4 regions of the Arthrobacter sp. StoSoilB5 genome follow, and region 3 is predicted to be linked to each of the others. Evidence: riboswitches for the same ligand, from Rfam matches in the RefSeq annotation. Region 3 holds a riboswitch; each other region holds the start of a gene.
What was found. A riboswitch is a leader RNA that binds a small molecule or an ion and turns the genes downstream of it on or off. The one in region 3 is predicted to bind thiamine pyrophosphate.

Region 1 (5,604 bases), 1.4 Mb from region 3:
CGCGAAGGTCCTCAAGGATCTCAGCCGTGACCTTGACCTTGGCCAGGTCCGCGGCAGCGGACGTGACCTTGTCGCCGTCAACCAGGAGCAAGGCGGGCAGCTCAAGCGTGCTGCCGGCTCCACCGGGGACGCGGTTCAGCGTTACGTAGTCTCCAACGGAAACTTTTTCTTGGCGGCCGCCTGCGCGGACAATCGCGTACACCACTTGGGTACTCACTTCTCTCGACGTTTCTTACTAAATTTGCGTGCGGAACCTTGAACCGGAATCAGGCTTGGTTCGCGCTGTGCCTCAACGCCGTGGACTTCAGATCGAAGCCCGCGAGTCATCCCATGAACAATTCCAAGGGGCATAACCCAAGTGTTGGCGTAAGCACCGAAGATCAAGATTACGCTAGTTTGACCTTCAGCTGCAAATGAGGCCGGGTCCGGAGGCTATCGGGTGACTTGCATCACCAGTTGTAACGGACTCTCCCGGCACCGTGCCCATACAGCCTACAGGGTTTGGGCGGAAATACTGCGATTTGGCCGGCGACGCGCGGGAGTTTTCGTGGATTGGCCACGCAAAAACCACGGAAATCCGACTCAGGCGTAGAGCCGGGGTGCATCAAAGAAGGCCGTCTCGTAGCGGCAAGAGTGTGCGAAGGCCTCAACCATGGCCTCGCGTTCTTGCGCAGAGGCTCTGAGGGCAGCTGCGTCCGTAAGGTCGATCGCTTTCCGGGTTGCGGCAGCAAACTCCTCGTCGGCGTACGTCTTCAACCAGTCGGCGTACGGGTGGTCGCCGGGTGCGCCTGCATCCACGTACGCTGCGTGAAGTTGCCGGCCTACCTCCGCGTACAGCCAGTAGCAGGGCAGGATTGCCGCCAGCAACACGGCGTAACTGCCCGAAGCGGAGGTGGCCAGGAGGTGGTCCACGTACGACTTGGTCACGGGTCCGGTCTGCGTCGTAGCGGGGCGCGTGCTCAGCCAGTTCCGATGAAGCTCGGACTCGACCTCAAGGCAGGTCTGCGATGCCTTGGCCCAGAAAAGCTGCTCTTCCTCCGTGGGGGCCAGTGCACCGGCGCGGGCCAAAACGCGGGAATAGCCGTTGAGGTAGATGGCATCCTGGGCGAGGTAGTAGTTGAACTCGGGCTCCGGGAGCCCCCCGGACTGCAGGCCCTGGATGAAGGCCAAGCCGTAAATTCCGTCCAATTCCGGTGTGGCTTCCGCCCACAGCCGCGCGGCAAATTCGCCGGACTGGCCAGCGGGATCCAGCGTTGGCTCCAAATGGTGGAAGTGATGGATGGGCCCACTGCCCCTGCCCACCTCGAGCCCGTCGGCCGCAGAGAGGGCCTGCAGCAGCCACGGCTTAACCTCCCGGAGGGACGCTTCCCAGTCACCTCTGCGGGCCTGCACCGTGGCCAATGCCGAGGAGAGTGAACAGCCCGTTCCGTGGCTGTTCCTGGTATCCACGCGGGGACCAGCCACTTCGATGACGTCCTGACGCAGCAAGCCGCTCGTATTGACCAGGGCATCAGGACATTCCGTTCCCGCCAAATGGCCGCCCTTCACCAACACGGTGGTTCCACAGTCGGCAGCCAGACGCTTGCCTTGGTCAAGCGCAGTGGCCCAGTCCAGGGCTTCAGGCTCGCCCAACAACATGGCCAGTTCGGGAAGGTTGGGGGTGACGAGATCCGCCAAGGGCAGGAGGCTGCGCAGCGCGCTTTCGGCGGTCTCGCGCAGAAGACGGTCGCCACTGGTGGCCACCATCACCGGGTCAAGGACCACGACGGCGGGACGCACGTCCTCGAGCCAGCTGCGGACTTCGTGGATGACAGACGCGTCACCCAACATCCCGATCTTGACGGCATCGATCTCAATGTCGCTGCTGATGGCGTCCAGTTGCTGGCGCAGGAATTCCACGGGCGGAACATGGACTGCACTGACACCAAGGGTGTTCTGCGCAGTCAGCGCCGTGATGGCAGCCATTCCATAACCACCGTGTGCAGCAATGCTCTTCAGGTCTGCCTGGATTCCGGCGCCTCCGGACGGATCCGAGCCGGCAATGCTAAGCACGCGCGGATGTTGCCGGTCAGGCACGGGGCCGCCAACGCTACCAGCGGGGTAAAGGGGGTAGACAGGAGAACTCGGCAATGAAGTCATGATGGACATCCCTTCGCCGGTGCTAACCGGACAGGTTCAACGGGTCTGGATCTCAGCCCGGCCCAGCGCCCGGCACCCCGTGTCAGTTTCCTAGCGTAGCCGGGAAGTCCAGCCGTCCGGGAACCGGGCAGCTTCGGTGAATGGATGTGACCGCCAGCGACAAAGAGTCCCGCAGTATCCGACGAAATCGGATGCTGCGGGACTCTTTCACTACGTGGTCAGCGCTGACGTGCTTACAACTCGGAAGCTGGAACTCCCACGCCGAGGATGATGGGCTCGTCAGCTGCCTTCTTTTTGGCAGGCTCTTCCGCTGCCGGCGCCTTGGCCTCATGGGCCGTTCCACCTGCGGCCGCGGCAGTTACCTCGTGGTGTTCCACGCTGGTTTCGTTTGCGGCTCCCTGTGCCCTGCTCGCGCTGCGGTTCCTTCGGCCTCGACCGCCACGCGAACGCGTAGAACGATCGGGCTGATCGCCTGTGGCCGCAGCGCTGGCCGCAGAGGCAGTCGCAGGGGAAGCTTCGGAAGCCGTGGCAGGCTCGGACCCCGTATCCGTGACCACTTCCTCCGCAGCCGGTGCAGCACCGAGGTGCGAGAATGCTTCCGCAAGCAGGTCCAGGCTCATGGCCGGCTTGCCCGCAGATGGTTCCTCGTGGTGTTCCACAAATGGAAGCGCCACTTCTTCGCCGCCGAAGCGCAAAACAGGCGTGGACCGCGCTTCCCGAACCGTTGCTTCATGGCTGGCGGCATCTCCTGCGGCCTGGCCCCCGGCATCGCCGGTTGCAGCATCAGGCACGGATTCGGCAGTGTGGCCGTGCTGGCCCGCAGCGCGGGCTTGTTCCTCCGCGCGGTGAACTTCGTCGTCGTGCAAGTGGGCGGCATGCGCCGCTGCGGCGATGGTGGCAAGTGCTGCCCTGGTCGCCTCGGCCTTCGCCTGGCGAACGGGGTCAACGGACTCCTTGGCAGTCGCCGTAATTACTGGGGTGGCAGCGGTGCTGTGAGCGGAGACTGGTTCCTCGGCAATTGCCGGTCCCCCACCTTTCCCACGGCGACGCTTGCGTTCAGTCCGGGCAGCAGGCTGCTGGGGTTCTGTGTGTGGACGGTGGTGCTCGGCGGCAACTACGTTGGCGCGTCGGTGCTCCACGGGCTCATCATGCGTGACGACACCGCGTCCGGCGCAGTGCTCGCACTGCTCACCGAACACTTCAAGCAGGCCTGTGCCCATGCGCTTGCGCGTCATCTGCACCAGGCCAAGCGACGTGACTTCAGCCACTTGGTGCTTGGTGCGGTCACGGCCCAGGCATTCAACCAATCGGCGAAGCACCAGGTCACGGTTCGATTCGAGGACCATGTCGATGAAGTCGATGACGATGATGCCGCCGATGTCGCGCAGCCGCAGCTGGCGAACTACTTCCTCGGCTGCTTCAAGGTTGTTCTTGGTGACGGTTTCTTCCAGGTTTCCACCGCTGCCGGTGAACTTACCCGTGTTGACGTCCACCACGGTCATCGCCTCGGTGCGGTCGATGACAAGGGAACCGCCGGACGGCAGGAAGACCTTGCGCTCCAGGGCCTTGTGGATCTGTTCGTCGATCCGCCAGGCAGCAAAAATGTCCTGGTCCTTGGTCCACTTCTCAAGGCGGCCCACCAAATCGGGAGCAACATACGTGACGTAAGCCTCAATGGTGTCCCACGCGTCGTCGCCGGAGACGATCAGCTTGGAGAAGTCCTCGTTGAAGACATCCCGGACCACCTTGATGGTGAGGTCAGGTTCTCCATAAAGCAGTTCGGGGGCCAGCACCTTGGTGGAGGACGCCTGGCCTTCAATGCCTTCCCACTGGGCGCGCAAACGGTTGATGTCGTGCGTCAGTTCTTCCTCGGAGGCACCTTCAGCGGCCGTGCGCACAATCACGCCGGCGTTCTCAGGCAAGCGGTCCTTGAGGATGCGCTTGAGGCGGTTGCGTTCGACGTCGGGCAGTTTGCGCGAGATGCCGGTCATGGAACCGCCCGGAACATACACAAGGTAGCGGCCGGGGAGCGAAATCTGGCTCGTAAGGCGGGCGCCCTTGTGGCCAACGGGGTCCTTGGTGACCTGCACCAGAACGGAATCGCCGGACTTGAGGGCGTTCTCGATCCGGCGCGGCTGTCCCTCAAGGTTGACGGCGTCCCAGTTCACTTCGCCGGCGTAGAGCACAGCGTTGCGCCCGCGGCCGATATCCACGAAGGCAGCTTCCATGGACGGCAGCACGTTCTGAACCTTGCCCAAGTAGACGTTGCCGATCAGTGAATCCTGCTGGGTCTTGGAAACGAAGTGCTCAGCAAGCACACCGTCTTCCAAAACAGCGATCTGGATTCTGTCGTCGCGCTGGCGAACGATCATTTGGCGGTCAACGGACTCGCGGCGTGCCAGGAACTCAGCCTCTGTAATGACCTGCCGCCGGCGTCCAGTCTCCCGGGACTCGCGGCGACGCTGCTTCTTGGCCTCAAGCCTGGTGGAACCCTTGACGCTGGTAACACGATTTGACGGGGCGGTCTCAGTGATCGGGCGGGGCGCGCGGACGCGGGTCACCGTGTTGGGCGGGTCATCGTCAGAACCGCCGGTCAGTTCGAGATCCTGGTCGCCACGGCGGCGACGACGACGCCGCCGCGACGTAACACCTTCTTCGAGGGCCTCCGTCGCGGGAGCTTCGTCGTCCTCGGACTCGCCGCCGTCTTCGGCTTCATTTTCTTCGCGTTCGGTTCCGCGACGGCCACGGCGCCCACGGCTCCGACGACGGCGGCGGCTACCGGCGTCTTCAAGCTCGCCTTCCGGTGCGGCCTCGGCCGTTTCTTCGGCTTCTTCGTCCTTGTCCTCGACGGCGGGGCGTGCCACGGTGCTGAGATCAGGGGCCTGGAAGATCATGGACGTAATGGAGACTGGCTCCAGGAACAACGATGTTGAACCTGGAGCGGACTCCTCAGCAGCTTCGGCCTCTTCCTCAACAGGAGCGTCGCCCTCCACAGGGACGTCGCCCTGGGTAGCCAGCGCAGGCTGGGACGCAGCATCCGGCGTCGTGTTTTCTTCAGCGGGAGCCGCTTCGGAGGCAGGCGCCTCTGCGGGGCCCGTTGCCTCAACGACCTTGGGCTTGGTGGTCCGACGACGACGGACCGGCTTTTCGGGGGCAGGTTCGGCTTCCGGTTCCGGCTGGGATGCAGCCCCGGCCTGGTCATCAAAACCGGGGAGGGGTTCTGCAGCCTCCGTTGTCTTGCGCGCGCGGCTACGACGCGCCGGCGCCTTGACAGGCGTTTCTGTCGGTTCCGTCGCGGCTGCTGCTTCAGTACCGGCAACTGCCTCAGTGCTGGCGGCTTCAGCCTCTTTGGGCGCAGCCTTGCGCCGTGTCCGCGTGGTTTTCTTGGGCGCTTCCGCAGTTTCCGCGGGAGCTGCCTCGTCATTAACGGCTACAACCTGGTCATTATCCATATGTGGCAACACT
Region 2 (5,604 bases), 1.3 Mb from region 3:
CATGGCGGTACCGTAGCGGGCGATTTCCGTGGCGCCGATGGCTGAAGTGATGTGGTCGTAGCCGGGGGCGACATCGGTGACCAGGGGACCCAGGGTGTAGAACGGTGCACCCTTGCAGAGTTCCTGTTGGCGCTCCACGTTCTCCCGGACCAGATGGAACGGTACGTGGCCCGGTCCTTCGACCATCACCTGGACGTCGAACTCCCATGCCCGCTGCGTCAGTTCGGCGAGGGTGTCCAGCTCGGCGAACTGGGCAGCATCGTTGGCATCCGCCGTGGCGCCCGGGCGCAGCCCGTCACCGAGGGAGAACGCGACATCGTACTTGGCGAAGATTTCGCACAGCTCATCGAAGTGCGTGTAGAGGAAGTTTTCCTGGTGGTGCGCCAGGCACCAACCCGCCATGATCGAGCCGCCGCGGGACACGATGCCGGTGACCCGGTTGGCTGTCAGCGGCACATACCGAAGCAGCACGCCTGCATGGATGGTCATGTAGTCAACACCCTGCTCGCACTGCTCGATCACGGTGTCGCGGAAGATCTCCCACGTGAGCTTGTTGGCTTCGCCGTTGACCTTTTCAAGGGCTTGGTAGATCGGGACAGTGCCGATGGGCACCGGGGAGTTGCGGATGATCCACTCACGGGTGGTGTGGATGTCATCTCCGGTGGAGAGGTCCATGACGGTGTCGGCGCCCCATTGCGTGGCCCACTGCAGCTTGTCTACTTCTTCGGCAATGGAGCTCGTGACCGCGGAGTTGCCGATGTTGGCATTGATCTTGACCAGGAATGCCTTGCCGATGATCATCGGCTCGGATTCAGGGTGGTTAATGTTGTTGGGGATGATGGCCCGGCCTGCGGCGACTTCACTCCTGACGAGTTCAACATCGCAGTTCTCACGCAACGCCACGAACTGCATTTCAGGCGTAATGATGCCTTGCTTGGCGTAGTGCATCTGCGTGACGGTCTTGCCCTCGACGGCGCGGCGGGGCACTGGCTGAGCGCCCTTCCACTCTGCCGACGCTGCGCCGCGGCGGACAGCCGACTTGCCGTCGTCGAGCAGGTTCCGTTCGCGGCCCGAGTAGGCTTCCGTGTCGCCGCGGCCCTCAATCCATGCGGCTCGGAAGGGCTCCAGGCCCACTACGGGATCACTGCCCGGCCCCGCGGTTCGGTACACCTGCAGCGGAGCGTTTGCTTCGCCGTTGGGGGACGGTTCAAGCGCGATCTCCGTGACGGGTACCCGAATGCCATTCGCGGGGTCTTCCAGCCAAGCCAGCGAATGGGATTTCAGCGACTGTGTGACGCTTCCCGCCGCATTTTCGCTGGTACTGGCCTGGCTTTGGGCAGGGCTGTGCTGTGTTTCGGTGGTGCTCAAGGATTACTCACTTCCTTCGCCGGCATTACCCGGACAGGTTCAACGGTCGCAGACTGCGTCAGTCCGATCTCAGCCCCTGCAAGGGCCCCCGTGTGGTCGTAGACGAAGCTACCACAGCCCGCGGCCTGCACCCCAGTCATATCCGAAAACGTCGAGCCCGAAGCTACGGGGCCCACTAGGCTTTTGCCATGCAGAACATCATCGAATTCAGCGGACCTGTGCTTGTGGCAGGAGACGACCAACGGCACGGGTTGTGGTCCGTCGATGGCAGGCTGACCTTCCAACGTCCCGCCGCACCGCCCGATTCCGTGCTGGACGGATGGGTCCTTCCCGGTTTTGTTGACGCCCATTGCCATATTGGACTTGGCGTTGGTGGGACGGTAGATGAGCAGACTACGCTTGCCCAGGCGCAGGCGGACCTTAAGGCCGGCACGTTGCTGATCCGCGATGCTGGGTCGCCCAGCGACACGCGATGGGTCCAGCAGCGCCAGGACCTGCCCCGACTCATCAGGGCAGGCCGCCACATCGCACGCAGCCGCCGGTACCTGCGCGGCTTGGGCCATGAAGTCGAGCCGGACGAGCTCGTGGAGACGGTCCGCAAGGAAGCCCGTGACGGAGACGGGTGGGTGAAGATCGTCGGAGACTGGATCGACCGCGACGCCGGTGACCTTGCAGTTTCCTTTCCCGCGGACGTGGTCCGGGATGCCATCGCCGCCGCCCATGATGAAGGTGCCCGGGTGACGGCCCACTGTTTCGCTGAAGACACCATTGACGACATGCTCAACGCCGATATTGATTGCATTGAACACGCCACCGGCCTCTTGCCCCGGCACATTCCCCGTCTCGTGGAGCAGTCCGTGCCGATTGTTCCTACGTTGGTCAACATTGCGACTTTTCCGGATATCGCCGCCCAAGCTGCCCCAAAGTTTCCTGGGTACGCCGACCACATGACGCGTCTGTGGGAACGACGCCGTGAACGGGTGTTGGAGGCTTTTGAAGCCGGCGTGACGATTTTTGCGGGAACAGATGCCGGCAGCGTGATCAAGCACGGCCGTATAGCGGATGAGATGCAGGAACTGCACGACGCCGGCCTGCCGCCAACCGCTGTCCTCGACGCTGCGTGCTGGGGCGCACGAAAGTGGCTGGGAGCTGAGGGTATCAGCGAAGGTGCCAGTGCCGACGTCGTGGTCTGCCGTGAGGATCCTCGCCAGAGGATCGGTACTGTCGGGAGCCTGAATCATGTTGTCCTGCGAGGAAACGTCGTCCGCTAGGAATAAATTGAAGCTTCAAGTAATTTAGATAGGTAGAACGTGCCGAAGGGCGGCCACCTATAAACCGGGAGCTTCACATGACCACAGCATCAAGCCAGGACCTCCTTCCTGCCGAACTCACCATGGGCACCGTCATGCTCAAGGTTGGCGACATGAAGCTCATGAGCGACTACTACCAAAGGGCCCTGGGCCTTGAGGTAGTTGCCGAGCAGGATGGCGGACTTTACCTGGGGCGGCTGGGGAAGCCGGTGGTTCACCTCGCACCCGCCGCCGGCCTGCAGATTCCGGGTCGCGGCGAAGCGGGACTTTTCCATACGGCCATCCTTTTCCAGGACCAGCCGTCCCTGGCGGCCACTATCGCCACGGCCGCCGAATATGAACCCCGCGCGTTTGTGGGCAGCGCCGACCATCTGGTGAGTGAAGCGTTCTATTTCACTGATCCCGAAGGTAATGGGATTGAGCTCTATTACGACAAGCCGCGCGAAGTCTGGCAGTGGGACGGGAAAAATGTGGTGATGGACAATGTTGCCCTGCCGCCCCAGCGCTTCCTTCAACAGCACTTGAGTGAGGCCGCCGTGACTGGCCAGCGGGAAGCCGCTGCCGGCGTCGGGCACGTGCACCTTCAAGTAGGTGACGTGCAGACTGCCCAGGATTTTTACGTGGACACCCTGGGTTTCGAAAGGACCGCGGGCTGGCATGGGCAGGCGTTGTTCGTTTCCGCCGGCGGATACCACCACCACATGGCGATGAACGTGTGGAACAGCCGCGGGGCCGGGCCCCGCAGGGACACCCTTGGCTTGGGCGAAGTCCTGATCGAGGTGCCGACCAGCGACGACGTCGCCGCACTGGCTGACCGGCTGAAAGTTGCGTCCGTGGCCAACCATCACACGGGCCTGGAGTTGCAATTTGAAGACCCCTGGCGCAACAGGCTGCGCGTCGCCGTGCGCTAAGTTGCCTCGCGCTGCTTTCGAGTGCGGTGGCCCGGACTGCACTAGGCTGGGCTTTGGTGGTATTCGTTCTTTTTGGGCCGTTGCCGCCGCCCCGTCAGCACGAAGGAATGAGAGTACTCTCCATGGGCTTTGCCGAAATTTTTGTAGCCACCCACGATGAAGCACTCAAGAGGGCCGCTGCCTTGGACCGGGGCGCCGATGTTACGGGACCTGCCGTCAGGATTGATGGCATCACCGACTTTGAGGTCGAGCAGCTGGGAGACCTTGCTGGCCAGGCCGTCCACGCTGCCGGTGCCGATTATGAGCTGGCTCTGGTTGATGTCACCAGCGATGCCCTCCTCGGCGTTCCCGAGGCCATGGTGCGGGCGCTTGCCGAACTTCTTACCTATGAAAGCGAAGGCGACGGAAACGTTCTCGACGACGTCGCCGCGGCCTGGGCTGCGCAGGAGGACATGCCTTTTGGTGCGGATGAATCGCGTCAGTACGTCCAGCAGTTGGCCGCTTTGGCAACTGACGTTGAAAAGGCGGAACGTTCAGGGCTCTACGTCTGGTCCGTCTGACCATTGGTACGTTCCGGACCGCGCTGACAATCAAGAAACAGTGCCCGGAGTGGCGTAAGTCGTAATTACTTCCGGCATCTGGCACAATGGTCAGGTACTTGATTGGCGCGGCCCCTCTCTCCGTGCCCAAATCTTGTCCTTTTGGAACCCCCAAGTATGGCCCGCCCCACGGGTGCAGAACGTCGGGTTCAACCCCGTTTCAGAAACAGGAGTGACCACAAAAGTGGCCGTAAAGATTCGCCTTAAGCGCTTCGGTAAGATGCGCGCACCGTACTACCGCATTGTCGTCATGGATGCCCGCGCCAAGCGCGATGGCCGCGCCATTGAAGAAATCGGTAAGTACCACCCCACCGAAGAGCCGTCGTACATCGAGGTCGCCTCCGAGCGCGCCCAGTACTGGCTTTCCGTTGGCGCCCAGCCGACCGAGCAGGTTGCCGCGATCCTCAAGATCACCGGTGACTGGCAGAAGTTCAAGGGCCTGCCGGGCCAGGAAGGCACCCTGAAGACCAAAGCTCCGAAGGAAGCCTTCGTAGCCCCGGAGAAGGGTTCCGTCATCATCCCGGAAGCCATCACCAAGAAGGCCAAGAAGGACGAAGCCGAAGCTCCGGCCGAGGCTGAAGCAGAGACCACCGAGGCTGAGTAAGTTGCTGGCAGAAGCGCTCGAACACTTGGTCCGTGGGATCGTTGACAGCCCTGAGGATGTCAAGGTCAGTGCCAAGAACAACCGCCGCGGGGAATCCCTCGAGGTGCGTGTTCACCAGGAGGACCTCGGACGGGTGATCGGCCGTCAGGGACGCACCGCACGCGCATTGCGCACTGTGGTTGCGGCCTTGGCAGGTGGCGAGCAGGTCAGGGTCGACGTCGTCGACACCGATCGCCGCCGGTAACGCGCTCAGCAATACTTGCCTTAGATCCGGCCCCTTCACCGAATATGGTGGAGGGGCCGGATTGCTTTATCGATCATTTCATTCCGTAGCTGCCCGGCAGCGCGGGCACAACGAGAATTCAGAGGAACCCATGCAGCTCCAGGTGGCCCGGATCGGCAAACCCCATGGCATCCGCGGCGAGGTGACGGTCCAAGTGCTTACCGACGCCCCCTCAGAGCGTTTCGTCGCCGGAACCGAGTTCGTTGTGGAGCCGGCCGCTGCTGGCCCGCTGACCATCCGAAGTGCCCGGTGGAACAAGGACATCCTCCTGCTCGGCTTCGAAGAGATTGCTGACCGCAACGCCGCCGAAGCCATTCGTGGTGCGAAGCTTTTCATCGAAACCGAAGAACTCGACGACGAAGACGACGAAGGCTGGTACGAGCACGAACTCGTTGGCCTGGAAGCGCGCGTTGGCACACAGGTTGTGGGCAAAGTTGCCGCGCTGACCACACTGCCGGTTCAGGACCTGTTGACGGTCAAGACGGAGGAAGGAAAGGAAATCCTCGTTCCCTTCGTCGACGAAATCGTT
Region 3 (5,604 bases):
GGGCCCCGTATCCGCGCTGGCGTCACCTACGTGGTGGTGTCCGTGGTGTCCTCAGTCCTGTTCCTCATTGCCATCGCCATGATTTACGGAGCTACGGGGACCATCACCATGGCGGACCTCGCCATCAAGCTGGCCGAACTGGATCCAGGCACGCAAAACCTGCTCCACGTGATGCTACTGGTGGCGTTCGGAATCAAGGCGGCCGTGTTCCCGCTGTCCTTCTGGCTTCCTGACTCCTATCCAACCGCACCTGCCCCCGTCACAGCCGTTTTCGCGGGCTTGCTGACGAAAGTGGGTGTCTATGCCATGGTCCGCACCGAGACACTCCTGTTCCCTGGCGATACCCTCAACGTGCCCCTCATGGTGGTGGCGCTGCTGACCATGGTGGTGGGCATCCTTGGTGCTTTGGCGCAGAGCGACATCAAGCGTCTCTTGTCGTTCACCCTTGTCAGCCACATCGGCTACATGGTGTTCGGCTTGGCAATGTCGTCCGTGACCGGCCTTGGCGCGGCAGTCTTCTACGTGGCACACCACATCACCGTGCAGACCAGCCTGTTCCTGGTGACGGGCCTCATCGAGCGGCGGGGCGGATCGTCATCGATTGACCGCTTGGGTGGCCTGGCCAAGCTCTCGCCACTCCTTGCCTTGCTGTTCTTCGTCCCGGCAATGAACCTCGCTGGCATCCCGCCCTTCTCCGGCTTCCTCGGTAAACTCGGGCTCCTTCAGGCGGGTGTGGCCTTGGGGACGCCGCTGGCCATCGTTTTGGTGGTGGGCGGCGTGGTCACCAGCCTCCTGACGTTGCTGGCAATAGCCCGTGTTTGGAACAGGGCATTTTGGCGCAAGCCGGAGGACGCAGAGTACCCCGACCCCGTGCTTCTGACGCCAGGCAACGTGGGAGTTCTCCCCCGGACAATGGTGGGCTCCACCGCGGGCCTTGTGGCCTTCGGTGTCGCGCTCACGGTCTTTGCCGGCCCACTCTTCCATTTGGCGGACGGCTCGGCGGAAATCATGCTGGACCGCACGGCCTACATCCACTCAGTCCTGGGAGACTCCGCGGAGGTACCACCCGTGGGTCAGCCGGGGGCCGCCAAGTGAGCCGTAAACCGATCTCCTTCCGCACTGAACTGCCGCTGCTGGTATGGCTGGTCATCGTCTGGGGCGCCCTGTGGCGGGACTTCAGCCCAGGCAACCTGCTGTTCGGCGCACTCATTGCCGTGCTGGTGGCCAAGTTCTTCTACCTTCCGCCGGTGGAGCTCAGCGGCAGGTTCAATGTGCTGCGCGCCCTTTCGTTCGCCCTGGTTTTCCTGGGCAAAGTGGCGGCAGCGAGCTTCCTGGTCCTCTACCTGGCCGTGGCAAAAGGGCCCAAAGTACGCAGCGCCGTCGTCGCTGTTCCGTTGCGCAGCCATTCGGACCTCATGGTGACGGCCACCGGCCACGTTATTTCCCTGATCCCGGGCTCGCTGGTGGTGGAAGTGGACCGCTCGACGTCCACGCTGTACCTGCACGCGCTCAATATTTACGAGGATGCTGATATCGACAAGATCCGCCGGGAAGTACAAGACATCGAGGCGGCGCTGATCCGGATCATGGGAACGCGCGAAGAACTCGATGCGCTCAAAGCCGAATCGCATCCGGGCATGGAAGGGGCAGCGTCGTGAAGGAACTCGTCCTTGTGGTCACTGCAGTGATCCTGAGCTTGGCCGCGGTGGGAGCGATCGTCCGCATCGCGATCGGCCCGTCCTTGTTGGACCGCGTTTTGGCGTCGGATGTCCTGCTGGCCATCCTTGGGGCCGCACTGGCAATCGACATGGCGATGAACCGGCATCTGAACAACCTGGTGTTGCTGGTGGCTCTCGCGGTGATCGGTTTCATAGGCTCTGTGACATTTGCCCGGTTCGTAGCGGATCGGAGGGATCACAGCAATGAGTCCTGAAGCGAGCGGTGTGGATGCCGTCATTGATGCTGTGACGGCTGTGTTCCTGGTGGTGGGTGCCCTGATGTCGCTCGGGGCAGCCGTTGGCCTTCTGCGGTTCCCCGACCTCATGAGCCGCATGCACGCGGCAACCAAGCCCCAGGTGCTGGGCTTGTTCCTGCTGCTGGCCGCGATCGGCCTCCAGATGCGAACCTGGTGGGTGTGGCCTGTCCTGCTTGTGGCCTGGATCTTCCAGCTGCTTACGGTTCCTGTCTCGGCGCACATGGTGGGCCGCTCCGGTTACCGCACCAAGCACGGGCACCGTGAACTGCTCACCAAGGATGAGCTTGAAGCAGTTGTCCAAAGGGCGGCAGGCGACGATTCTACCTAGACGATGTCGTGCGTCTTGGCGAACCGGGCGATTGCACGCTGGGTGCCACGGCTCGCGAAAACCTGGATGAGCGTACTGACGAAGGCCGAAATCAGAGCGAAGGACAAGGCTGAGCGGAGGCTCGTTTCCATGTCATCGTTGCCCTTGGGCGGCTTGTTGCCGGTGGCCTTTTCCCAACCCTTGTTGACCAATTTGGTGCCGACGAATCCGGCCCCCAGGCTTACTCCGGCACCCAGCAGCTTGAAAAAGAGGTTCATGCCCCCAGCCTAGCCTCAGATCCTGGCGGCTTGGGACTAGCGGCGGGTTTCCCGTTCCTTGAGGAAAGCTGCCATGGAACCTCGTGGGGCCAGGACAGGAACAACGGCGTGGTCGGCTGACCAGACAGCATCCACGGTTCCGAGACCGGCAATTTCCTTGAGCAGGTAATACGTGGGTGGCATCAGTTGCAAGTTACCGGCGGCCTCGGCTGTCAGAATCCCGTCCACGGGCATCCAGAGTGATTGCCACGCTTCAGTGGTCTGATGCTGGGGCTGTGCGTCCGGAGCAGGCTTGGCCACATAGAAGTACGTATCGAAGCGCTTGGGCATGTCCGTGGGCGTGACCCAGTTGGCCCAAGGGCGTAAGTCCGACGGCTCAAGGCCAAGTCCGGCCTCCTCCCAAACCTCGCGCAAAGCAGCGGTGAGAACCATGCCTGACTTTGCCGGGGCCTGTTCGGGATTGACGGCGATGGAGCTCAGGTGCCAGTCTGCGGCATGCCGTTGGAGCAATTCAGCCGGATAATCCCAGCCATCCTGGTCTGCGGCATCAACGCGACCTCCCGGAAAGACCACCATTCCGGCAGCGAAATCCATGGTGGCTACCCTGTGCTGGACGAAGGCCTCAAGCCCGCCCGGGGCATCGCGGAGCAGGATAACGCTCGCAGCCAGGCGGGGTTGGGGAACTTGCTTGTCCGTAATGGGAAGGTCGGTCATGAAATGCCCCTTTGCCGCGTCGATTCTGCTCGATCATTCTCTCAGGTCTGGTTGTGGGGCCTGGCGTGCGTGCCAAGGCGGGCGAATGGGGCGCAGAACGGGCCCCGCAACGCAGGAGTCGGGGAGCCAACCGCTTTATGACCAGCCCAAGGAGCCCCCGAACACCCACAGGTGTAAACTGAACCACGCCCATAAGGGCAGATTAATAACGACAGGGGAGCGCCGCCGTCGGACCTTGCAGAGATGCAGGAGACGCGAGGGCGCTGAGAGTGCGGACAGCCGCAGACCCTCGAACCTGATCCGGTTAGTACCGGCGCAAGGGAGTCGAGCTTCTCAGAGTGTCCGGATCCGGACGGCGAAAGCCGGCCGGGAGGTTCCGGGGAGCACTTTCCCCTCCTGTAACCTCAGGAGGCAGAAAAAATGACCACGGCAAGCGTGAAGAAGACCAGTTATAGCTGGCGTGTTGTAGACATCGTGGTGGCAGCATTGATTGCCATCGCCGGCGGCGTGATCTTCTGGGCCTGGTCCCAGGGCGCCGCAATCGTATCCATCCCCATGAACGCCACGTATCCGCCGCTCACCGGTTTGATCGCCGGTGGTTGGATGATCCCGGCTGTCCTGGGCATGCTCATCATCCGCAAACCGGGCGCAGCCCTGTTCTGCGAAGCCGTCGCCGCCACCGGTGAACTCATCATGGGTTCCCAGTACGGCACCACCGTCCTCATCTCCGGTGTCCTGCAGGGGCTCGGAGCGGAACTCGTCTTCGCCGCGTTCCGGTACAAGAAGTTCAACCTGTCCACGGCACTCCTTGCAGGCGCGGGCTCCGGACTCTTCTGCGGTCTCAACGATTCCTTCCTGCCCTGGGGCTGGAACATCGCCTACGAAGCAATCGACAAGTTGGCCTACATCGCCTTCACTACGCTGTCCGGTGCGATCATCGCCGGCGCACTGTCCTGGGTTGCCACGCGCGGGCTGGCCAAGACCGGCGTCCTAAGCTCCTTCGCGTCGCGCAAGGCTGCTTCGGAGCCAGTCTTCAACTAATGCCTGCGAAAGAAAGCAGCAACCAGGTCCGCCCTGCCGCCATTACCGCCCAAGGGTGGGGATGGCGGCATGCGGGCCGTTCCGCGCCCGCCATCCAGGACCTCGATCTCCGGATCGAGCCCGGCGAGCGTGTGCTGCTGCTGGGTCCTTCAGGCGCAGGCAAGTCGACGTTGCTGCATGCCCTTGCCGGCGTGTTGGGTGACGAGGAAGACGATTCAGACGAGTCCGGCTCGCTGTTGATCGACGGCGTTGTTCCCCGTGAACAACGTGGCCGCGCCGGTCTGATGCAGCAGGATCCGGAAACCCAAGTGGTGCTCTCCCGGGTGGGCGACGACGTCGCGTTCGGCGCCGAGAACCTGGCCGTCCCGCGCGGGGAGATATGGGCGCGCGTCCATGAAGCGCTCGACGACGTCGGGTTGCGCACCGCTGCTGGCGGCGGCCTGCCCCTGGACCATCCCACGGCAGCGCTCTCCGGGGGGCAGAAGCAGCGCCTTGCGTTGGCTGGCATCCTGGCGATGCGGCCCGGGCTGATCCTGCTGGACGAACCTACGGCCAACCTGGATCCTGCTGGAGTCCTTGAGGTTCGGGACGCCGTGCAGCGCTGCCTGGACAAGACCGGCGCCACGTTGGTTGTTGTGGAACACCGTGTGTCCGTTTGGAAGGACCTGGTGGACAGGATCGTAGTCCTCCAGCCCGGCTCGGCGGGAGGCGGCGTACTTCTGGATGGCCCACCGGATCAGGTTCTCTCCGAAGCCCGCACCATGTTGATGGCAGCGGGAGTGTGGGTGCCGGGATACGTTCCAGCCACTCGCGCCCGCAGGACCACAGCTCAGGAATTGGACGGCCATGAATCCACCGCGCAGCTCCTCCTCGTGGCACAGGACCTGGCTGTTTCCCGCGAGAAGCCCGGCCGTCGCGGCTTCAGAACCATCCGGCCCGTTCCCGTGCAGTCGGGCATCACTGCTCAAGTGAGGTCCGGCCAGGCGCTCACCATCACCGGGCCCAACGGTGCCGGCAAGTCCACCTTTGCGCTCACGTTGGCCGGCCTTTTGGCGCCCGTGGACGGCAAGGTGAGTGCCGCCGTCGAACTTTCCGAGGGAGCTGGAATCGATCCCTTCAAGTGGAAGGCGGATCAGCTGATTTCGCGCATTGGCACTGTGTTCCAGGAACCGGAGCACCAGTTCGTCACGGGCAATGTCCTGGATGAGCTGATGTTCGGGCCAAAACATCTGGGACATGGTGAAGAACGCGTGGATGAATTGCTGGAGCGTTTGCGGCTTACGCATTTG
Region 4 (5,604 bases), 950 kb from region 3:
ATTACTACAGGGTCAGTCTATCCTCTGGGAGCCCTAAAGCCCGGATCGGTGCCCGTTTGCGTCCCCCGGGCCTCAGGGGAGCAGGGTAAAGCGGATCTCGCGGCTGGCAATATCTGCCTTCAGGAGCTGCACCCGGACCTTGGTGCCTGATTCCAATTCGCCGTCACATCGGGCGGTCACCGCGGGTTCCGCGATCTGGATGATGCCAAACGGCCCGTTTCCGTTTCCATTTCCCTTTCCGTTGCCATTTGCCGCTCCATTGGACGGCTTGGAACCGGAGATGACCACCGCGTCAAACTCCTCGCCGATGTGGTTCGCCACGAGTGCTGCTTCCACGGTGTCCATAGCCAGGCGCTCAAGCCGCCCTGCCAGTTGGTCGGAGGACGCCATGATCTCAGGCAGGGATGGCAGTGCTTCCCGCGCCCACGCCGGTATTGGGTGGCCGTTGCTGAGAGCCTCGCAGATCACCAGGACAAAGCGGTCGATGAGGCGACGCAAAGGGGCAGTGGTGTGCGCATAAGGTGCGCCGATGGCTGACTGGATGACATTGGGGGGAAGTTCGCCATCGAAAGGCGTGTATCCAGCACCGCGGAAGAGCGTGCCTGCCGAGTGGAGGATGGCTAGCTGTTTGGGATCCGAAGCGTCCAGGGTCCGGAGGTACTCGCCGTAGGTAATCTCGCCGTCCCACGGTTTCCCAAGAGCCTTGGTCTGGCGTTTGAAGTGGAGCAGCGAGCGTTCATCGGGCGCGGGCATGGTGCGCAGAATGCCCACTTTTCCGTCGAGCATCAGTTGGGCCGCTGCCATACCGGTCATGAGGGATATCTGCGCGTTCCAATCCTCCACAGGTAAGGAGGGTGCGGCGACAATCCTGTAGCCTCCGCCACCGGTTGCCTGCACAATCTCCTGCTCGGGCATGTTCAGGTTTGCGCCACCGCGCAGGCGTTCCAGTTCCACCCGCTTCAGGCCAACCTCCTTGAGGAGCCCAAGGACCGGTGGGGCTGTGCCGGCATCGATCTGCTCCTGGGCACCTCTGTAACTCAGCTTGGCGCGGCTACGGACAGTTCCGCGGGACACGGACATGGCGGATACTTCGGCATTGTGGTCCAGCTCGAAGTCCCATACGAAGGCGCTGCAATCCTGATCAGCCAACAGGCTGCCGGCGTTCTCGCTGATAACTTCCGGATGCAGCGGGATCCTCCCGTCAGGAGCGTAGAACGTTTGCCCCCGGTGCCGGGTTTCTGCATCCAACGCCCCGCCCGGAGCAACAAAGGATGGCACGTCGGCGATTGCATAGAGGACTCTGTAACCGTCACCGGCACGTTCAATGAACACCGCCTGGTCCAGGTCAGTGGACGTGGCTGGATCAATGGTCACGAACGGAATGTCCCGGAGGTCACGTTCCGGCAGTGTATGGTTTTCTACCGCCTTCCGGGCTTCCGCTACGGCCTCGGCCGGGTATTCACCAGGGAGCTCCAGCTCGGTCCGGAGGGCAGCAAATGCCTCGGCGAGCTGGTCCGACGAGTCGTCGACGTTGGGCGAAATCCGATGATGTGACACGAAAATCAGGTTAGCCCGAAATCGCTGGATAGTCTTGGACCATGAGCACTTCCCCGGACGACAATGCTCGCGTCCAGCGCCTCGCCTCCGAGCTGCTGGGAGCCATGGCCTATGGCGAGCTCTCGGCGTTTGGCCGGCTGTCTTTCGACTCCCGGTACGCTCCCACCCTGCATGACAGGGCAGTGCTGGCAAAGATCGCAGTTGGCGCATACGGAAACTTTGCCTTGATCAGCACGCGGTTATCGGAGATGGGACTCGATGCCGAGGATGCCATGCTTCCGTTCCAGCGCTCCTTTGACCACTTCCACGAGCGAACAAAGCCAGCGGACTGGTTTGAATCAGTCATGAAGGCCTATGTGATCGACACAGTGTCGTCGGACTTCTACCGGACGGTGGCTTCGTTCCTTGACGCCGGGACGCAACTCTTTGTCCAGAAGGTTGCCTCCGCCGACCAAGCCACGGAAGTACTCCGCGTCCTCCTGCGCCGGGCGCTGGCTGATGACCCGCGCCTCGCGTCGCGACTCGCTTTGTGGGGCCGGCGCCTCGTCGGAGAAGCGCTGACCCAAGCCCAACGTGTCGGCCTGGAACATCCTCACTTGGGCCCAATGCTCAAGGGCGAAGGGGATTCGCGGGCGGCAGTCAAGGCGCTCACGGCCGAGCTTGCCGAACGGCACGGACGGCGGATGTCCGGGCTCGGGCTCACGGCTTAGGCATATTTCGCTTTCGCGCCGCGGCAAACCGGGCGCCGATACCTAAGCGGCGTCGAGCGCTTCCAGCAGCGTCTTGGCCGCCGCCGTCGGGTCCTGCGCCTCGGTGATGGCCCGCACGACGACGATCCGGCTCGCTCCCGCGGCAACCACCTGTTCAACGTTGGTGAGGTCGATGCCGCCGATAGCGAACCAGGGGAGGAGCACGCCACCCACAGTCTCCTCGTCTGCGCGCTTTACGGCTTCCGCGGCATATGTGACCAGATCCAGCCCGACTGCTTCGCGGCCTGGCTTCGTGGGTGTCGCCCATACTGGACCAACGCAGAAATAATCCAGCCCACTGCGGCCCGGGGAGGCCTCTATGGCCGCGTCAACCTGGTCCGGTGTGTGGGTGGACAGGCCGATGACGGTCTGGTCGTGGAGGAGGTGCCGTGCTGCGCGTAATGGGATGTCTTTTTGGCCGATATGGAACACAGGAGCCCCGGAAATACTGGCAACATCGGCACGGTCGTTGACGGCCCACAGCCTTCCGTGCCGGCGGGCAACGTTGTGCAGGACCTCCAGGACCTCCAGCTCCTCGGCGGCCTCGAGCGTCTTGTCGCGAAGCTGGATGATGTCGACGCCGCCCTCAAACGCGGCGTCGACGAAGTCTTCAAAATCGCCCTGCCGCTTGCGGGCATCGGTGCACAAATAGAGACGGGCAGTGGTGTGGACATCATGCTGGGTCATGGAAACCAGAGTAGTTCCTCTAAACTGGGCACGTACTGCGGGAGCCGTGACAGCGTCATATGACCGTCCGGCTGAGAGGGCTTCAGCGCCGACCGCTTGACCTGATCCGGCTAATACCGGCGTAGGGAAGGAAACGCATGGCAGAATCCGGCCAAAACCCTCTGCAGGCGGATGTTGCGGTCATCGGTGGCGGCATCATTGGCCTTGGCATCGCCCACGAAGCCCGCCGACACGGCCGCTCGGTGGTCCTTATTGATCCCGCACCGGCAGCGGGCGCGACGTTCGCCGCTGCCGGGATGCTCGCTCCTGTGAGTGAACTTCACTACCAGGAGGAAGACCTTCTGGAACTCATGCTGGAGTCCTCTCATTTGTGGCCGGCTTTTGTCCGGAGCCTGCCCGGCGACGAATCAGCCACCGGATACCGCACGACGTCGACAATCGCCGTTGGCGCCGATGCTGCCGACCGCCGCGCGCTGGCAGACCTCCGCACAGTCCAGCAGGCCGCAGGGCTTCAGGTAGAGCCTTTGTCCTTGCGGCAAGCGCGCGAGCGTGAGCCCCTGCTCAGCCCACAGATTTCCAGCGCCTTCGACATCCCGGCGGACCATCAAGTGGACCCACGGATGCTTGCACGATGCCTCATGGAAGGGCTGGCAGGCCACAGTCGAAGTGACGCAACGTGGGTTTCCGGAGCGGAGGACGGTTTCGCGCTGCCGTTCCCAGCGTCCCGTTTGCTGTGGGACGGGGACCGCGTCTGCGGAGTCGAGCTCGATCCGGGCGCCGGATCCGGCGACGGGCGCGTCGTTTTGGCGTCAGAGACCGTGGTCGCCTGCGGGCTGGATGCGGCAAGGCTAGGCAATCTCCCCGAGGGTCTCAGCCTGCCCGTGCGGCCGGTCTATGGCGACATCCTCAGGCTGCGCGTTCCCGAACACCTCCAGCCGCTCCTCACATCCACCATCCGGGGCATGGTGCGCGGAGTGCCGGTGTACATCGTCCCCCGGGCCGACGGAACGGTGGTGATTGGAGCTACCCAGCGCGAGGACGGACTATCCGCGTCCACCAACGCAGTGTCCGCCGGAGGCGTCTATCAACTCCTGCGTGATGCCCAAGTGTTGGTTCCTGCCGTGGCGGAGCTGGAACTGTTGGAAGCCACAGCCCGCGCACGGCCCGGCACTCCGGACAACGCACCGCTCCTTGGACGCGTCGCTGGACCCAGCGGCAACATCGAGGGTTTGGTGATCGCAACCGGCTTCTTCCGCCATGGCGTTCTATTGACGCCCATCGCCGCAAAGATCGTGGGCGGGCTGATAACCGGTTCCTCCGATCCACGCTGGTCAATCTTCCGGCCCGACCGCTTTGCGGCGAACGCAGGCCAACGGACTCCAACCCCCTCAGCTGCACAATCTCCCACCAAGGAAACAGTATGAATATCAAACTCAACGGCTCCGATCACGCCGTGGCGGACGATGCATCCGTCAGCACGCTCGTCAGCGCCATTACAGGCCGCACCCTGGACCACCGCGGACAGGCAGCCGACGGCGGCAAGCTGGGTGTCGCCGTCGCACGTAATTCGGAGGTTGTGCCGCGCAGCCAATGGGCCGCGACGGCGCTCGCCGATGGAGACGAACTCGAACTCGTAACAGCAGTCCAGGGAGGCTGAAGACATGACAGCAGCAAAAACTGACATTCGCACAGACGGCTTGGTGATCGACGGCGTCGAAATCGGCTCCCGCCTGATCATGGGTACAGGTGGTGCGCCGAGCCTGGACGGCTTGGGAGCAGCCCTTCTGGCCTCAGGAACGGAACTGACAACTGTGGCAATGCGCCGGTACTCGCCAGCCGAGACAGGGTCGTTGTTCCAGCTCCTGGTGGACCACAACATCCGGGTCCTGCCCAACACGGCTGGCTGTTTTACTGCCAAAGACGCAGTGATGACCGCGGAGCTCGCCCGGGAGGCGCTGGAGACGGACTGGGTGAAGTTGGAAGTCATTGCCGATGAACACACGCTTCTTCCGGACGCGGTGGAACTCGTGGAGGCAACCGAACAGCTGGTGAACCGCGGCTTCAAGGTTTTCGCTTACACCAATGACGACCCCGTCCTGGCGCTGCGCCTGGAAAACCTGGGTGCCACAGCAGTCATGCCCCTCGGCTCGCCTATTGGAACGGGGCTTGGCATCCTGAACCCGCATAACATCGAACTGATCGTGTCCCGGGCTTCTGTTCCGGTAGTGCTCGACGCCGGCATTGGAACTGCCTCGGATGCCGCGCTTGCCATGGAGTTGGGCTGCGACGCTGTCCTGCTGGCGACGGCAGTGACCCGTGCGCAGAACCCGGTCCAGATGGGCGAGGCCTTCAAACACGCAGTGATCGCCGGTAGGCTTGCCAAACAGTCCGGCCGGATTCCGCGGCGGGAGCATGCGCTCGCGTCCTCGGCGATGGAAGGCCGGGCAGAGTTCCTCTAGGCAAGGGAGCAGTTATGGCCGGCAAGGAAGGGCAATTGCCTCAAGCCGAGGTGGAAGCCGCCCTCAAGGACCTCCCCGGCTGGAAGTACCAGGACGGTCTGGTGACCGTCTTCAAAACCTCGACGGCAGCCGACGCCTTGGCGCTTATCGCC

Region 1: it holds a riboswitch for thiamine pyrophosphate, as region 3 does, so the genes downstream of both, LDN75_RS15085 (bifunctional hydroxymethylpyrimidine kinase/phosphomethylpyrimidine kinase) here and LDN75_RS21505 (ECF transporter S component) in region 3, are expected to answer to the same signal.
Region 2: it holds a riboswitch for thiamine pyrophosphate, as region 3 does, so the genes downstream of both, thiC (phosphomethylpyrimidine synthase ThiC) here and LDN75_RS21505 (ECF transporter S component) in region 3, are expected to answer to the same signal.
Region 4: it holds a riboswitch for thiamine pyrophosphate, as region 3 does, so the genes downstream of both, LDN75_RS17085 (FAD-dependent oxidoreductase) here and LDN75_RS21505 (ECF transporter S component) in region 3, are expected to answer to the same signal.

What each region holds. Positions count from the first base shown of each region.
Region 1 covers NZ_AP024646.1:3,345,375-3,350,978, forward strand. Annotated here, with positions in the region: gene rplU (50S ribosomal protein L21) at 1-205, opposite strand, end outside; gene LDN75_RS15085 (bifunctional hydroxymethylpyrimidine kinase/phosphomethylpyrimidine kinase) at 583-2,139, opposite strand; TPP riboswitch at 2,131-2,229, opposite strand; gene LDN75_RS15090 (Rne/Rng family ribonuclease) at 2,373-5,591, opposite strand.
Region 2 covers NZ_AP024646.1:3,431,816-3,437,419, reverse strand. Annotated here, with positions in the region: gene thiC (phosphomethylpyrimidine synthase ThiC) at 1-1,368, opposite strand, end outside; TPP riboswitch at 1,363-1,470, opposite strand; gene LDN75_RS15540 (amidohydrolase family protein) at 1,557-2,639, shown strand; gene LDN75_RS15535 (VOC family protein) at 2,717-3,589, shown strand; gene LDN75_RS15530 (hypothetical protein) at 3,712-4,149, shown strand; gene rpsP (30S ribosomal protein S16) at 4,373-4,792, shown strand; gene LDN75_RS15520 (RNA-binding protein) at 4,794-5,036, shown strand; gene rimM (ribosome maturation factor RimM) at 5,167-5,604, shown strand, end outside.
Region 3 covers NZ_AP024646.1:4,740,557-4,746,160, reverse strand. Annotated here, with positions in the region: gene LDN75_RS21535 (Na+/H+ antiporter subunit D) at 1-1,095, shown strand, start outside; gene LDN75_RS21530 (Na+/H+ antiporter subunit E) at 1,092-1,658, shown strand; gene LDN75_RS21525 (monovalent cation/H+ antiporter complex subunit F) at 1,655-1,933, shown strand; gene mnhG (monovalent cation/H(+) antiporter subunit G) at 1,923-2,303, shown strand; gene LDN75_RS21515 (DUF4235 domain-containing protein) at 2,300-2,560, opposite strand; gene LDN75_RS21510 (NUDIX domain-containing protein) at 2,597-3,274, opposite strand; TPP riboswitch at 3,478-3,614, shown strand; gene LDN75_RS21505 (ECF transporter S component) at 3,695-4,315, shown strand; gene LDN75_RS21500 (ABC transporter ATP-binding protein) at 4,315-5,604, shown strand, end outside.
Region 4 covers NZ_AP024646.1:3,787,238-3,792,841, reverse strand. Annotated here, with positions in the region: gene LDN75_RS17100 (RNB domain-containing ribonuclease) at 73-1,557, opposite strand; gene LDN75_RS17095 (ferritin-like fold-containing protein) at 1,599-2,267, shown strand; gene thiE (thiamine phosphate synthase) at 2,310-2,993, opposite strand; TPP riboswitch at 3,021-3,138, shown strand; gene LDN75_RS17085 (FAD-dependent oxidoreductase) at 3,131-4,417, shown strand; gene thiS (sulfur carrier protein ThiS) at 4,414-4,650, shown strand; gene LDN75_RS17075 (thiazole synthase) at 4,655-5,452, shown strand; gene LDN75_RS17070 (4a-hydroxytetrahydrobiopterin dehydratase) at 5,467-5,604, shown strand, end outside.